3 regions of the Streptomyces sp. NPDC055966 genome follow, and region 3 is predicted to be linked to each of the others. Evidence: riboswitches for the same ligand, from Rfam matches in the RefSeq annotation. Region 3 holds a riboswitch; each other region holds the start of a gene.
The links. Region 3 has a riboswitch for cobalamin ahead of ACFC8N_RS08350 (HoxN/HupN/NixA family nickel/cobalt transporter). Riboswitches for the same ligand answer to the same signal wherever they lie in the genome.

Region 1 (4,666 bases), on a different contig from region 3:
GCACCGTCGGGATCCCGGCCGCCTTCAGCGCGGCGAGCCCGTCCTCCCAGGCGCGCTTGCCGCCGAGCAGCCGTACGACGGCGAGGTCCGCGCCGTCCAGCAGCCCCGGCAGCTCCTGCCGGACGTCCACCCGGGTCGGGTTGCCGATGCGGAAGTCCGCGCCGGAGGCCCGGGCCGCCAGCAGGTCCGTGTCGGCGGTGGACAACAACAACACTGTGCTCATGCGGGCGCTCCCGGTGGAATGAAAGGCAGTCCTTGCGGCGCGCCCGACTCGATGAGCCGCCACAGCGCGTCCGTGTCCGCGTGCTGTTCGATCAGGTCGCCGAGCCGGTCGAGCTGCTCCTCGCGCAGCGCGGCGAAGGAGGTGTCCGGCGCGGGCACGAAGCGGCGGCCCGCGGCGGCGGCCACCTCGCGCAGGAAGGCCCGCCGGAAGCCGTCCGACTCCAGCGAGCCGTGCCAGTGGGTGCCCCAGGTCTGGCCGACCCGGCAGCCGTCGAGGAAGGGTTCTCCCCCCTCCATGGAGGCGACGCCGTGGTGGATCTCGTACCCCTCGACCCGCTCGCCGAGGGCCTCCCCTTCCGGCCGGGTCAGGGTCTTCTCGGGGGCGAACCGCACCCGTACGGGCAGGATCCCCAGGCCGGCCACATGCCCCTCGCGGCTCTCGACCTCGTCCTCGATGTGCTCGCCGAGGATCTGGAAGCCGCCGCAGATGCCGAGAACGGGGCGGCCTTCGGCGGCCCTTGCGACGAGCGCCTCCGCCAGTCCGCGCTCCCGCAGCCACTGAAGAGCCCGTACGGTCCCGCGCGTGCCCGGGATCACCGCCAGGTCCGCGTCCGCCAGCTCCTCCGGGCGGTCCACGAACCGCACCACGACGCCCGGTTCGGCGGCGAGCGCGTCCACGTCCGTGAAGTTGGACATCAGCGGGATCGCGCACACGGCGACGCGCAGCACGTCCTCGCCGACCGGGGGAGCGACGGCCGACTCGCGGACCGTGCCGCGCAGCGACACGCGCAGGCCGTCCTCCTCGTCGATGCCGAGGCCGTGCCGGAAGGGGAGAACGCCGTAGGTGCGCCGCCCGGTGAGGTTCCGGAGCATGTCCAACCCCGGTGCCAGCAGCGAGACATCGCCCCGGAACTTGTTCACCAGGAATCCGGCGACCAGCTCCTGGTCCTCGGGCGAGAGCAGCGCGACGGTGCCGAAGAAGGAGGCGAAGACGCCCCCGCGGTCGATGTCGCCGACCACGAGCACGGGCAGTCGCGCGTTCCGCGCGATCCCCATGTTCACGATGTCGGTCCGGCGCAGGTTGATCTCGGCCGGGCTGCCCGCCCCCTCACAGATCACCGCGTCATACGTGCCCCGCAACTCGGCGAGGCAGTCCAGCACCGTGCCGAGCAGCTTCTGCTGCCGCCCGCCGTGGTAGCCGCGTGCGCTCAGCTCGCCCACCGGCCGGCCCAGCAGCACGACCTGGCTGCTCTGTTCGCCCCCCGGCTTCAGCAGCACCGGGTTCATCAGCGCGGTCGGCTCGACCCGGCACGCCTGCGCCTGCATGGCCTGCGCCCGGCCGATCTCCGCGCCCTCCCGGGTCACGAAGGAGTTGAGCGACATGTTCTGCGCCTTGAACGGCGCGACCTTCACGCCCTGGCGCACCAGCCACCGGCAGATCCCGGCCGTCACGACGCTCTTGCCGGCGTCCGAGGTGGTGCCGGCGACGAGGAGTCCCCCGTTCACTTCCCACGTCCCTTCGGGCTCTTGAAGCTGCTGACGATCAGGCGCGCGGCGACCGTCGTGCCGAGCGCGAGCAGGCCGACGCGGCGGGAGAGCCGGGCGGCCCGGTCGATGTCGGCGACCCGGACGGCCCGCCCGGTGTCCCCGCCCAGCACGGGCCGGTGCTCGACGCGTCCGCCGTAGGAGAGCGTCCCGCCCAGGCGGACGCCGAGCGCTCCCGCGAACGATGCCTCCACGGGCCCGGCGTTGGGGCTCGGGTGCTTGCGGGCGTCGGCCCGCCAGGCGCGCAGGGCACCGCGCGGGTCGGGTCCGGCGACGGCGGCGAGCACGGCGGTCAGCCGGGCCCCCGGCCAGCCGGCCACGTCGTCGAGGCGGGCGGAGGCCCAGCCGTAGCGGCGGTGGCGCGGGGACCTGTGACCCACCATCGCGTCCAGGGTGTTGACGGCCCGGAAGCCGAGCAGCCCCGGCACCCCGGCCACGGCGCCCCAGACCAGGGCGCCCACGACGGCGTCGGAGGTGTTCTCGGCGACGGACTCGACCACGGCCCGGGCGATCCCGTCGGCGTCCAGCGACTGGGGGTCCCGGCCGCACAGGTGGGGCAGCCGGGCGCGGGCCGCCTCGACGTCCCCGCGCTCCAGCGCCCGGCCGATCGTGCGGGCCTCGCGGGCGAGCGAGGTGCCGCCCACGACGGACCAGACGGCGGAGGCGGTCAGCGCGGCGGAGGCGGCGGGGCAGGGGCGTACGGCGCGTGCGGCGGCCGCGCCGAGTGCGACGGCGCCGCCCGCGCACACGACGGTGTGCAGCGTGCCCCAGCCGCGGTGGTCGCGCCACAACACGCCTTCCACGGCAGCGGCCGCCCGCCCGAACGCGGCGACCGGATGCCCGCGGCGGGGGTCGCCGAGGAGCAGGTCACCGAGGAGGCCGGCGGCGGCGCCGTACGCGTAGGAGCGATCGGCACCCATGGGCTCAGCCGGCCGTGGGTGCGGGAGCGGGCCTGGTACGGGTCCTTCGGCAGCCGGGCATGGCGATCGGTGTCCTCACTCAGGGTGTCCGCGCCCTGGTTCGACGAGATTCGGCGGTGAGAGTTCCTGGCTCCCGGGGGTTCTTCCCCGGTGACAGTGGCGGGACCGCGCCGGATTCGCACCGGCTTCCTCTCCTGCCGCCGTACATGGCCCCGGCAGTCCACCACGGGCCCGGAACGGCCGTCAACTTGCTGTTGACCTGCACGGGGAGAGTGTGCCGATCCCCACATCGCGGGGCGCGCGTGACCGACCGACCGGCACGGCGAAGGCTCCCCCGCGTCCAGGACGCGGGGGAGCCTTCGCCGGTGTCGTTGTGTCAGCTCTTGGAGACGATCAGGACGATGCCGTACGCCACCGCCGCCGCGCAGGCCGCGAAGCAGACGTAGGCGCCGGTGACGGCGAGGGCGGCGGAGTCGCCCTGGGCCGCGGCCCGCTCGCGCCGGGTCAGGCCCCTGATGCCGAGGGTGAACAGGACCACGAGGCCCACCGTGAACACGAGGCTGACGCCGAAGACGGAGCCGATGGCCGACCAGTCGATCTTCATGGGGATGCTTCCTTGGTAACCGAGGGGGCCGGGGTCAGACGGTGGCGGCCGGGGGAGCGGCCTGGGCGGCGGCGGCCGCGGTCTCGGTGGCGGCCGGGGCGGGGATCGTGGCCGTCAGGTCCTCGCCGATCGTCCCCGAGGGGGGCGGGGCCACCGCGGCGATGGCGGTGGTCACCACACCGGCCGGCTCCGCGGTCTCCTCGACGACGTTGGTGTGGTCGACGACCTCGCGGCGGGAGATCTTCCAGATCGCGGCGCTGGACGCGACCAGGAAGACGGCGACCGCGGCGGTGCCCCAGTCGCCGAGGTCCGTGACGGACTCGGCGCCCGCGCCGACCAGCGCGGCGGCCGGGAGCGTGAGGATCCAGGCGACCAGCATGCGGGTCGCGGTGGACCAGCGGACCACACCGCCCTTGCGGCCGACGCCGGTGCCCATCACCGCGCCGGAGACGACGTGCGTGGTGGACAGGGAGAAGCCCAGGTGGGAGGAGGCCAGGATGGCGGTCGCGGCGCTGGTCTGGGCGGCGAATCCCTGGCGCGGCTCCAGGTCGGTCAGGCCCGTGCCCATGGTGCGGATGATGCGCCAGCCGCCGATGTAGGTGCCGAGCGCGATGGCCAGGCCGGCGGAGAGGATCACCCAGGTGGGAGGGTTCGAGCCGGGCGCGATGGCGCCGCCCGCGATCAGCGCGAGGGTGATGATGCCCATCGTCTTCTGGGCGTCGTTGGTGCCGTGGGCCAGGGAGACCAGACCGGCGGAGGCGATCTGGCCGACGCGGTAGCCCTTGCGGGAGGACTCGCTCTCGGCCCTGCCCTCGGTCGTGCTGTCGACGCCGTACGACAGCCGGGTGGCGATCATGGCCGCGAGGCCCGCGACGATCGGCGCGGCGATCGCCGGGAGCAGCACCTTGGTCACCAGCACGTCGCCGTGCACGGCACCGAGGCCGGCGGAGGCGATCGTGGCGCCGATCAGACCGCCCATCAGGGCGTGCGAGGAACTGGACGGGAGGCCCACCAGCCAGGTCACCAGGTTCCAGAGGATCGCGCCGACCAGTGCGGCGAAGATGACCTCGGGCCGGATGCCCTTCTCGTCGACGAGTCCCTTGGAGATCGTGTTCGCGACCTCCACGGACAGGAAGGCGCCGACCAGGTTCAGGGTGGCCGACATGGCAACTGCGATCTTGGGCTTCAGGGCGCCTGTCGAGATGGTGGTGGCCATCGCGTTGGCGGTGTCGTGGAAACCGTTCGTGAAATCAAACGCGAGTGCGGTTACCACCACAATCGCGAGGATCAGCGAGAAGCTTTCCATTTACCCAGGCAATCGTTCGAGGTCATTGGCTGGACGAACGTAGGCAACCTGGATGAACGGAAGGTGAAC
Region 2 (4,666 bases), on a different contig from region 3:
GCGGCAACTGGTTCGTCCGGGACCTGCCGTTGCTGATCGCCTTCGGTGTGCTCGCGGCGTACACGTACTCGTCCGGGCTGCGCGCGCCCGCCCTGATCGCGTTCGTCAAGGACGGCCTGATCTACCTCGTCATCGCGGTGGCGATCATCTACATCCCGATCAAGCTGGGCGGCTTCGACGACATCTTCGCCAAGGCCGGTCATGCGTTCAGCCAGGTCAGCCCGGCGACGGGCAAGCCGCGCGGTGCGCTCGCGCCCCCGGAGGCGGGCCAGTGGACGTACGCAACGCTGGCCCTCGGCTCGGCCCTCGCCCTGTTCATGTACCCGCACTCGATCACCGCGACCCTGTCGTCCAAGAGCCGTGAGGTGATCCGCCGCAACACCACGATCCTGCCGCTGTACTCCCTGATGCTCGGCCTGCTCGCCCTGCTGGGCTTCATGGCGATCGCGGCCGGAGTCAAGGTCACCAACGGGCAGTTGGCGATCCCGCAGCTGTTCGAGGACATGTTCCCGAGCTGGTTCGCGGGCGTGGCCTTCGCCGCCATCGGCATCGGCGCACTCGTGCCCGCGGCCATCATGTCGATCGCGGCGGCGAACCTCTTCACCCGCAACATCTACCGGGACTTCATCAAGCCGGACGCCACGCCGAAACAGGAGGCCCAGGTCTCCAAGCTGGTCTCCCTGCTGGTGAAGGTCGGCGCCCTGGTCTTCGTCCTCACCATGGACAAGACGGTCGCCATCAACTTCCAGCTGCTGGGCGGCATCTGGATCCTGCAGACCTTCCCGGCCCTGGTCGGCGGCCTGTTCACCCGCTGGTTCCACCGCTGGGCGCTGCTCGCCGGCTGGGCGGTCGGCATGGTGTACGGCACGGTCGCCGCGTACGGCGTCGCCTCGCCGACCCAGAAGCACTTCGGCGGCTCGGCGAAGGAGATCCCCGGCATCGGCGAGATCGGCTACATCGGCATGACGGCGTTCGTCCTGAACGTCGCCGTCACCGTGGTCATGACGCTGGTTCTGCGTGCGCTGAAGGCCCCCGAGGGCGTGGACGAGACCCGCCCGGAGGACTACACGGCGGACGCGGGCGACCCGGGCGTCGAGACGGAGCTGGCGGGCGCCGCTCACTGAGGCACACCCGTACGCCCTGAAGCACCGCGTACACCGGACACACCCCGCAGCGGGCCGCCGACATCGAGCATGACGGCGGCCCGTTCCGCATGTCCCCCGTCATACACAAGTTGACGCTCCGAAGCCAGCGCGACACACAACAGACACAACATGTGGGGGTGTCACGACAGCCCGGCACTAGATGTATGCTCATCCTCGCTGTCGTCGCAGGGGAATCCGGTGCGAATCCGGAACTGTCCCGCAACGGTGTACTTGTGCGTATCCGCGCACAGGAGTCAGTCCGAGGACCTGCCGGCAGCACGCGCCCGGCCGTCCGGCCCGGGTGCCTTCCGACGTCCGGGCCTCGTGGAATGGGCCGGTGGACGCGACGCGTGCGCGCTCGTGGCTGCCCCCTGCCCTCCGCAAGGCCCCCGTGCCGAGCGAGGGAGAGCCCCACGTGACCATCGCGCCCGCAGATCCGGCTTCAACAGGCGGCCTGGACACCGACGGTCCCGGTGCAGCGCTGCTGCGTACCCTGACCGAGCTGACCGCCGACCTCCCCGACGCCGACCCCGGCCGGGTCGCCGCCGCCGCGTTGCGCGGCCGGTCCGCCCGGGCCGACGAGACGGAGTTGCGCGAACTGGCCACGGAGGCCGCCGCCGGGCTCATCTCCGAGGACCCCGCCTACTCGCGGCTGGCCGCCCGGCTGCTGACCCTCGCCATCCGCGCCGAGGCCGCCTCACAGGGGGTGACGTCCTTCACCGAGTCCGTGGCCGTCGGCCACCGCGAGGGCCTCATCGCCGACCGCACCGCCGCGTTCGCGCGGCTGCACGCGGCCCGCCTCGACGCCCTGGTCGACGTGCACGCCGACGACCGCTTCGGCTACTTCGGCCTGCGCACCCTGCACAGCCGCTACCTGCTGCGCCACCCGATCACCCGCCGGGTCATCGAGACCCCCCAGCACTTCATGCTCCGGGTCGCGAGCGGCCTGGCCGAGGACGACAGCGTGCGCGCGCTGGACGAAGTCGCCGCGCTCTACGGGCTCATGAGCCGTCTCGACTACCTGCCCTCCTCCCCCACGCTCTTCAACTCCGGCACGCGCCATCCCCAGATGTCGTCCTGCTACCTCCTCGACTCGCCGCTGGACGAGCTGGACTCCATCTACGACCGCTACCACCAGGTGGCCCGGCTCTCGAAGCACGCCGGCGGCATCGGGCTGTCGTACTCCCGCATCCGCAGCCGCGGTTCGCTGATCCGCGGCACCAACGGGCACTCCAACGGCATCGTGCCGTTCCTGAAGACGCTGGACGCCTCGGTGGCCGCCGTGAACCAGGGCGGCCGGCGCAAGGGCGCGGCCGCGGTCTACCTGGAGACCTGGCACTCCGACATCGAGGAGTTCCTGGAGCTGCGGGACAACACCGGTGAGGACGCCCGGCGCACGCACAACCTGAACCTCGCGCACTGGATCCCGGACGAGTTCATGCGCCGGGTCAACGCGGACGCGTCCTGGTCGCTGTTCTCCCCCGCCGACGTGCCGGAGCTGGTGGACCTGTGGGGCGAGGAGTTCGACGCCGCGTACCGCAAGGCCGAGCAGGCGGGCCTCGCGAAGAAGACCATCCCGGCCCGTGAGCTGTACGGCCGCATGATGCGCACCCTCGCGCAGACCGGCAACGGCTGGATGACCTTCAAGGACGCCGCCAACCGCACCGCCAACCAGACGGCCCTGCCGGGCCACGTGGTCCACTCCTCCAACCTCTGCACGGAGATCCTGGAGGTCACGGACGACGGCGAGACGGCGGTCTGCAACCTCGGTTCGGTGAACCTGGGTGCCTTCGTCGACACGGCGAGCGGTGACATCGACTGGGAGCGGCTGGACGAGACCGTCCGCACGGCCGTGACCTTCCTCGACCGGGTCGTGGACATCAACTTCTACCCGACCGAGCAGGCGGGCCGCTCCAACGCCAAGTGGCGTCCGGTCGGTCTCGGCGCGATGGGCCTCCAGGACGTCTTCTTCAAGCTGCGCCTGCCCTTCGACTCCGCCGAGGCCAGGGCCCTCTCGACGCGGATCGCCGAGCGGATCATGCTCGCCGCGTACGAGGCCTCCGCCGACCTCGCCGAGCGCAGCGGCCCGCTGCCGGCCTGGGAGAAGACCCGTACGGCCCAGGGCGTGCTGCACCCGGACCACTACGACACCGAGCCGGCCTGGCCGGAGCGCTGGGAGGCGCTGCGCAGGCGGATCGCCACCGTCGGCATGCGCAACTCGCTGCTCCTCGCGATCGCCCCGACGGCCACCATCGCCTCCATCGCCGGTGTGTACGAGTGCATCGAGCCGCAGGTGTCGAACCTGTTCAAGCGCGAGACGCTGTCGGGTGAGTTCCTCCAGGTCAACTCCTACCTGGTGCAGGACCTGAAGAACCTGGGCGTGTGGGACGCGCGCACCCGTGAGGCGCTGCGGGACTCGAACGGCTCGGTGCAGGGCTTCGCGTGGATCCCCGAGGAGGTGCGCGCGCTGTACCGCACCGCGTGGGAGATCCCGCAGCGCGGTCTGATCGACATGGCGGCGGCCCGCACCCCGTTCCTGGACCAGGCGCAGTCCCTGAACCTGTTCCTGGAGACGCCGACCATCGGCAAGCTCTCCTCGATGTACGCGTACGCCTGGAAGTCGGGCCTGAAGACGACGTACTACCTGCGCTCCCGCCCGGCGACCCGGATCGCCCGCGCGGCCCAGGCGCAGCCCCAGAAGACCATCCCCGCCCAGCAGGTCGCCGACCCCGACGCCGTGGCCTGCTCCCTGGAAAACCCCGAGTCCTGCGAGGCCTGCCAGTAATGACCACTCCCGCTCACGAGAAGAACCTGCTCGACCCGGGCTTCGAGCTGACTCTGCGTCCGATGCGCTACCCCGACTTCTACGAGCGCTACCGGGACGCGATCAAGAACACCTGGACCGTGGAGGAGGTCGACCTCCACTCGGACGTCGCCGACCTCGCGAAGCTGACGCCCGAGGAGCAGCACCTCATCGGCCGGCTGGTGGCCTTCTTCGCGACGGGCGACTCGATCGTCGCGAACAACCTGGTGCTGACGCTGTACAAGCACATCAACTCCCCCGAGGCGCGGCTCTACCTGAGCCGTCAGCTCTTCGAGGAGGCCGTGCACGTCCAGTTCTATCTGACGCTGCTGGACACCTACCTGCCCGACCCGGACGACCGGGCGGCGGCCTTCGCGGCCGTCGAGAACATCCCCTCCATCCGCGAGAAGGCGCAGTTCTGCTTCACGTGGATCAACGAGGTGGAGAAGCTGGAGCGGCTGGAGTCGAAGGCCGACCGCCGGCGCTTCCTGCTGAACCTGATCTGCTTCGCCGCGTGCATCGAGGGGCTGTTCTTCTACGGCGCCTTCGCGTACGTCTACTGGTTCCGCAGCCGGGGTCTGCTGCACGGCCTCGCCACGGGCACCAACTGGGTGTTCCGCGACGAGACCATGCACATGTCCTTCGCCTTCGACGTGGTCGACACCGTCCGCAAGGAGGAGCCGGACCTCTTCGACGACCAGCTCCAGCAGCAGGTCAC
Region 3 (4,666 bases):
CCCGAAACCGGCCCGGCCGACCTCGTCACCGACTTCGCCGCCCACTTCCCCTTCCAGGTCCTCGCCGAGGTCATCGGGCTTCCACAGGATCTGGCGGCTCGCTTCGACCGCGACTGGGGCAAGGTCGTCCAGCCGGTCGGCCCCACCGACCCCGGACGCCCGCTGTACGAGGCGCGGCTGCACGGCCTGCAGAGCTACATCGCCGACGTCGTCGCCCACAAGCGCGAACACCGGGACGACGACCTCCTCAGCCGTCTCGTCGTGGCCCGAGACCGCCGTGAACTGTCCCAGGAAGAGCTGGACTCGATGATCTTCCAGCTCCTTGTCGCCGGCCAGGAACCGGTCACCAACCAGATCACCACGTCCCTGATCGCCCTCTTCCGCAACCCGGACCAGCTGGCCCGGCTCCGCGACGAACCGGACCTGCTGCCGCGCGCGGTCGAGGAACTCCTCCGTTACGACAGTGCCTTCGAACTGACCACCTGGCGCTTCTTCGACAAGGACAGCGACCTGCACGGCACCGAGGTCCCGGCCGGCGACTCCGTGATCGTGTCCCTGTGCGCCGCCAACCGCGACCCGCGCCGCTTCCCCGGCCCCGACACCCTCGACCTCGACCGGACCCCGAACCCCCACCTCGCCTTCGGCCACGGCATCCACTTCTGCCCCGGCGCGGCCCTCGCCCGCGCCGAACTCCGGACCGCCCTGGGCACCCTGCTCACGCGGCTGCCCGGCCTGCATCTCGCCATCAAGGCCGAGGACATCGAGTGGATCCCCGCCGTCCTCGGCCGCGGCACGAACAGCCTGCCCGTGCGCTACGTCCGACGCTTCTGACATCGACGTATCGCTGACCGGGTCCGGCCACACCGGCCTCGGCTGACTCACACCCGCTGACCACTGGCGCCGTGGGACGCATTCCCGCCACGGCGCCATGTCGACATGCCCTCGTACTCCAGGAGGAACGACATGCCCCTGACGACCGCGTCAGACGCCCTCCCCACCCGCATCGGCACCGAGATCCTCAACCTGCTCCTGCCGCATCACCGCACGACCGATCCGGCCCCCGTTCCCGCCCCTGCGGAAGCGTTCCCCCATCAGCTGCGCCGCATCGCCGAGTTCGTACGTGAGGGCGCGCCCATCGTCTTCACCCTGCCCGCCTTCCCCTGTAAGTCCCCCAACCCCGCCAAGGTCCTCGGTCACCTCCCCGACCAGGGTGAACGCCTCTCCCTGACGTTCCTGAACGTCCTGTGCACCGAGATCGAGAGGATCTACCCGCCCGGCGCGCGCGTGATCATCTGCTCCGACGGCCACGTCTTCGGCGACCTCGTTCACGTCCCCGACCACCACATCGACGCGTACGCCGACGACCTGCGCATACAGATAGCCCGACTGGGCCTGGACAGACTGTCCGTCTTCGACCTGCGCGACATCCTCGGCGACCTCCCGCACGACACGAAACGCGCCCACGTCCACGACCGCCACGCCCCCGCGCTGGACGCTCTGCGCGCCGAGGCCCGTACCGACGACCAGACCCTCGCCCTCTACCGGGGCATCACGCGCTTCCTCGTCGAGGACACCGCCGACTGGACCGGCACCCGCTCCGCCCTGCAGCGCGCCTGCCGGCAGCGCGCCTACGGCGTCATCCAGCGCAGCCGCGCCTGGGGCGACCTGATCGCCGAGCACCACCCCCACGCCGTGCGCCTCTCGATCCACCCGCAACCCGTCGGCGCGCCGAAATTCGGCATCCGCCTCCTTGACGCCCCCGACGCCTGGACCACCCCCTGGCACTCCGCCGCACTCCACCGAGCCGACGGCACCTGGACGCTCGTGCCCCGGGCGACGGCGGCTCGGCTGGGCCGGCTTGTCCGACGCGACGGCAGGCCCAGCCACTTCGAGCACGATTGATCAGGCCGGGGTCGCGGCGACGGCCACCGTGCCGTCAGCCGGTGTCCGCGGCGCGGGTGTTCCAGCGCTCCTCGACCTTGGCCAGACGCCAGTAGGCGACGGCCACGGCCCAGACGACCACGAACAGGCCGGCGATCACGTAGCCGACGTTGTCCAGGTCCAGGCCCGCGATCCAGCCGGACACGTCATCGCTCAGGCCCAGCTTGTCGTGCAGCACGCCGACCAGCTCGATCGTGCCGACGAAGAAGGCCACCGCGATGGACAGGCCGGTGATGGTGAGGTTGTAGAACACCTTGCGCACCGGGTTGGAGAACGCCCATTGGTAGGCGAAGTTCATGAAGGTGCCGTCGAGTGTGTCGAACAGGCTCATACCCGCCGCGAAGAGGAGGGGCAGGCACAGAACCGCGTACCAGGGCAGGCCGGCGGCGGCGCCGTTGCCGGCCAGGGCGAGGAGCAGAACCTCGGTCGAGGTGTCGAAGCCGATGCCGAAGAGGAAGCCGAGAGGGAACATCTGACCCGGTCGGCGGATCGACTTGGTGAACCGGCCCAGGAGGCGGTTCATGAAGCCGCGCGAGTCCAAGTGGGCCTCCAGCTCCGCCTCGTCGTAGCGTCCGGCGCGCATGGCCTTGAAGACGCGCATGATGCCGAACAGCGCGACGAGGTTGAGGGCGGCGATGAGGTACAGGAAGCTGCCGGAGACCGTGGTGCCGACGGTGCCGAGGACCTGGTGGGTTCGGGAGCCGTCGTTCATCAGGGTGCCGGCGAGCTTGGCGCCCCCGGCGACCAGCGCGGCCATGACGACCACCACGCTGGAGTGGCCGAGCGCGAACCAGAAGCCCACCGACACCGGACGTTTGCCGTCGGCCATCAGCTTGCGGGTGGTGTTGTCGATGGCGGCGATGTGGTCGGCGTCGAAGGCGTGCCGCATGCCGAGGGTGTAAGCGGTGATGCCCAGCCCGACACCGAACGCCTTGGTGCCGACCTCGTAGTGGTGCGGGACCACGAGCAGGAAGAGGATTCCGAAGGCGACCACGTGCAGAGCGACGATCACGGTCATGAGGCCGACGGTTCGGACGGTGTCCTCGCGGCGCCATCGGAAGGAAGGGGCGGCGTCGGTTTCGGGCACGCCTTCGGACAGGGTCATACGGTCACGCTCCAGCACCTCGTGGATCTGCTTCGTGCTGCCGTGGCCGGTCTCCTGGCTGACGGGTCACCGCGCCCGCCCCTGCCTTCCCGGCCGCGAGACCAGTGGCAATGCATGGGGCGGGAACTCCCCGATCACAGTGGCGAGGGCCGCTCCGGGCTGAGCCCCTGGGGGCTGTCACCGGTCTTCCCGAACACCACGGCCTGCTCAGCCTAGAAGGCGGCCCGTGTCAGCTGCAAGGCTGCATATCTGAGCAGATATAGAGCAGATATAGAGGGGTATGGAGGGTGAAACGTTGGCTGCGATGATGCCTCCATGCATCTCGTCCCCGCGGAACGTGCCGGGCAGCGCACCATCGACGGCCATCGAGTCTGCGACGCCATCGCCGCCGTCGGCGAGCCCGAGCACGTACGCGCCTGGGCCGACCGCTTCTCCCTGCTCTCCGATCCCCGACGCCTGTCCCTGCTGCTCGCCCTTCACGAGGCCGGCCCCATCGCCGTGTCCGACCTCGCCGTTGCCACCGGGATGCGGGACACCGCCGTCTCCCAGGCCCTGCGCCTCCTGCGCACCGCAGGCATCGTCGAGGGCGAGAAGGACGGCCGGGTCGTGCGCTACCGACTCGTCGACGGACCGGTTTCCGCGCTGCTGCGACACTGCGCGTCCGACCCTGGAGGGCACGTTCCCGCGGTCCCCTGACCGGGCACTCGACCGAGATGGTGCAGCGCGAGGGGCTCTCGGCCGAAGGCGAGTCCACGGGAAGCGTTGCGGACGTCGGTCAGCAGGGCGCGGTCGCGAGTGCAGTAGAACTTGTTGGTCAGGAGAGTGTGCTTGAACTGCCTCTTCCTTAAAGCAGAAAGCCTCTCAGGGGCCTACTCGTATGCCCAGGTCCCCGAAGAGCCTGAGGGCCCCAATGACGAGCCCGGGCATGCAGCCGCCCAGCTCAGAGAACCTATGGCCGCGGCAACAGGGAGTCCTCCCGGCACCGAGGCGCCGGGAGGACTCCCTGCCGGGTAGTGCCCCCTGTCAGCCGCAGGGCAGGTCGAGGTTGTAGGTGCGGTAGCCGGAGTTGATCTGGGTGTCGGTCCAGTACGGGCCGGACAGGACGTACCGGGCCCTGAGCGTGTAGGTGCCGGGGCCCGCGCAGCCGGTGGAGTTGCCTTCGACCACTCCGCCCGGACCGCCGCTGCCGGAACTGCTGCCGTCCAGCACGTTCTGGCCTTCACGGGTCACGGTGTATTGGAAGTCGAACCCGCACGGGTACTTGGCGTTGGCGTAGTACCAGGCCGCTCCCCAGTAGTACTGGCACTCGGAGAAGTCGAGGATGGGCCAGACCTGGCTGCCGTCGGTCCCCAGGCAGAACCGGGCTTCGGTGTAGGTCCAGCGGCCGTCCGAGTACTGCGGGAACTTGCTGCCGCACACCGTCACCGGATCGGCCTTCGTCGCAGCGTGCGGCGCATGGGCGGGTGCGGCGCTGACAGCGGGTGCCATCGCCATCCCCAGCGCCACCGTGACGGTGGCCGCGCAGACGGCGGCGCGTTTGAAACGCGTCAGGAGCGAGGTCATGTTGCATCCCTCCGGGTTCTCGATTACCTACGGCAATCTCGGCAACTGCCGCCAAAC

Region 1: linked by a shared signal. The riboswitch ahead of ACFC8N_RS28535 (cobalamin biosynthesis protein) and the one ahead of ACFC8N_RS08350 (HoxN/HupN/NixA family nickel/cobalt transporter) in region 3 are both predicted to bind cobalamin.
Region 2: linked by a shared signal. The riboswitch ahead of ACFC8N_RS19165 (ribonucleoside-diphosphate reductase subunit alpha) and the one ahead of ACFC8N_RS08350 (HoxN/HupN/NixA family nickel/cobalt transporter) in region 3 are both predicted to bind cobalamin.

What each region holds. Positions count from the first base shown of each region.
Region 1 covers NZ_JBHJYK010000014.1:230,588-235,253, forward strand. Annotated here, with positions in the region: gene cobN (cobaltochelatase subunit CobN) at 1-223, opposite strand, end outside; gene ACFC8N_RS28530 (cobyric acid synthase) at 220-1,728, opposite strand; gene ACFC8N_RS28535 (cobalamin biosynthesis protein) at 1,725-2,687, opposite strand; cobalamin riboswitch at 2,785-2,919, opposite strand; gene ACFC8N_RS28540 (hypothetical protein) at 3,064-3,291, opposite strand; gene ACFC8N_RS28545 (inorganic phosphate transporter) at 3,326-4,597, opposite strand.
Region 2 covers NZ_JBHJYK010000008.1:205,402-210,067, reverse strand. Annotated here, with positions in the region: gene mctP (monocarboxylate uptake permease MctP) at 1-1,124, shown strand, start outside; cobalamin riboswitch at 1,280-1,435, shown strand; gene ACFC8N_RS19165 (ribonucleoside-diphosphate reductase subunit alpha) at 1,561-3,930, shown strand; gene ACFC8N_RS19160 (ribonucleotide-diphosphate reductase subunit beta) at 3,930-4,666, shown strand, end outside.
Region 3 covers NZ_JBHJYK010000003.1:313,380-318,045, reverse strand. Annotated here, with positions in the region: gene ACFC8N_RS08360 (cytochrome P450) at 1-831, shown strand, start outside; gene ACFC8N_RS08355 (L-tyrosine/L-tryptophan isonitrile synthase family protein) at 964-1,902, shown strand; gene ACFC8N_RS08350 (HoxN/HupN/NixA family nickel/cobalt transporter) at 1,937-3,046, opposite strand; cobalamin riboswitch at 3,073-3,262, opposite strand; gene ACFC8N_RS08345 (metalloregulator ArsR/SmtB family transcription factor) at 3,362-3,742, shown strand; gene ACFC8N_RS08340 (hypothetical protein) at 4,070-4,609, opposite strand.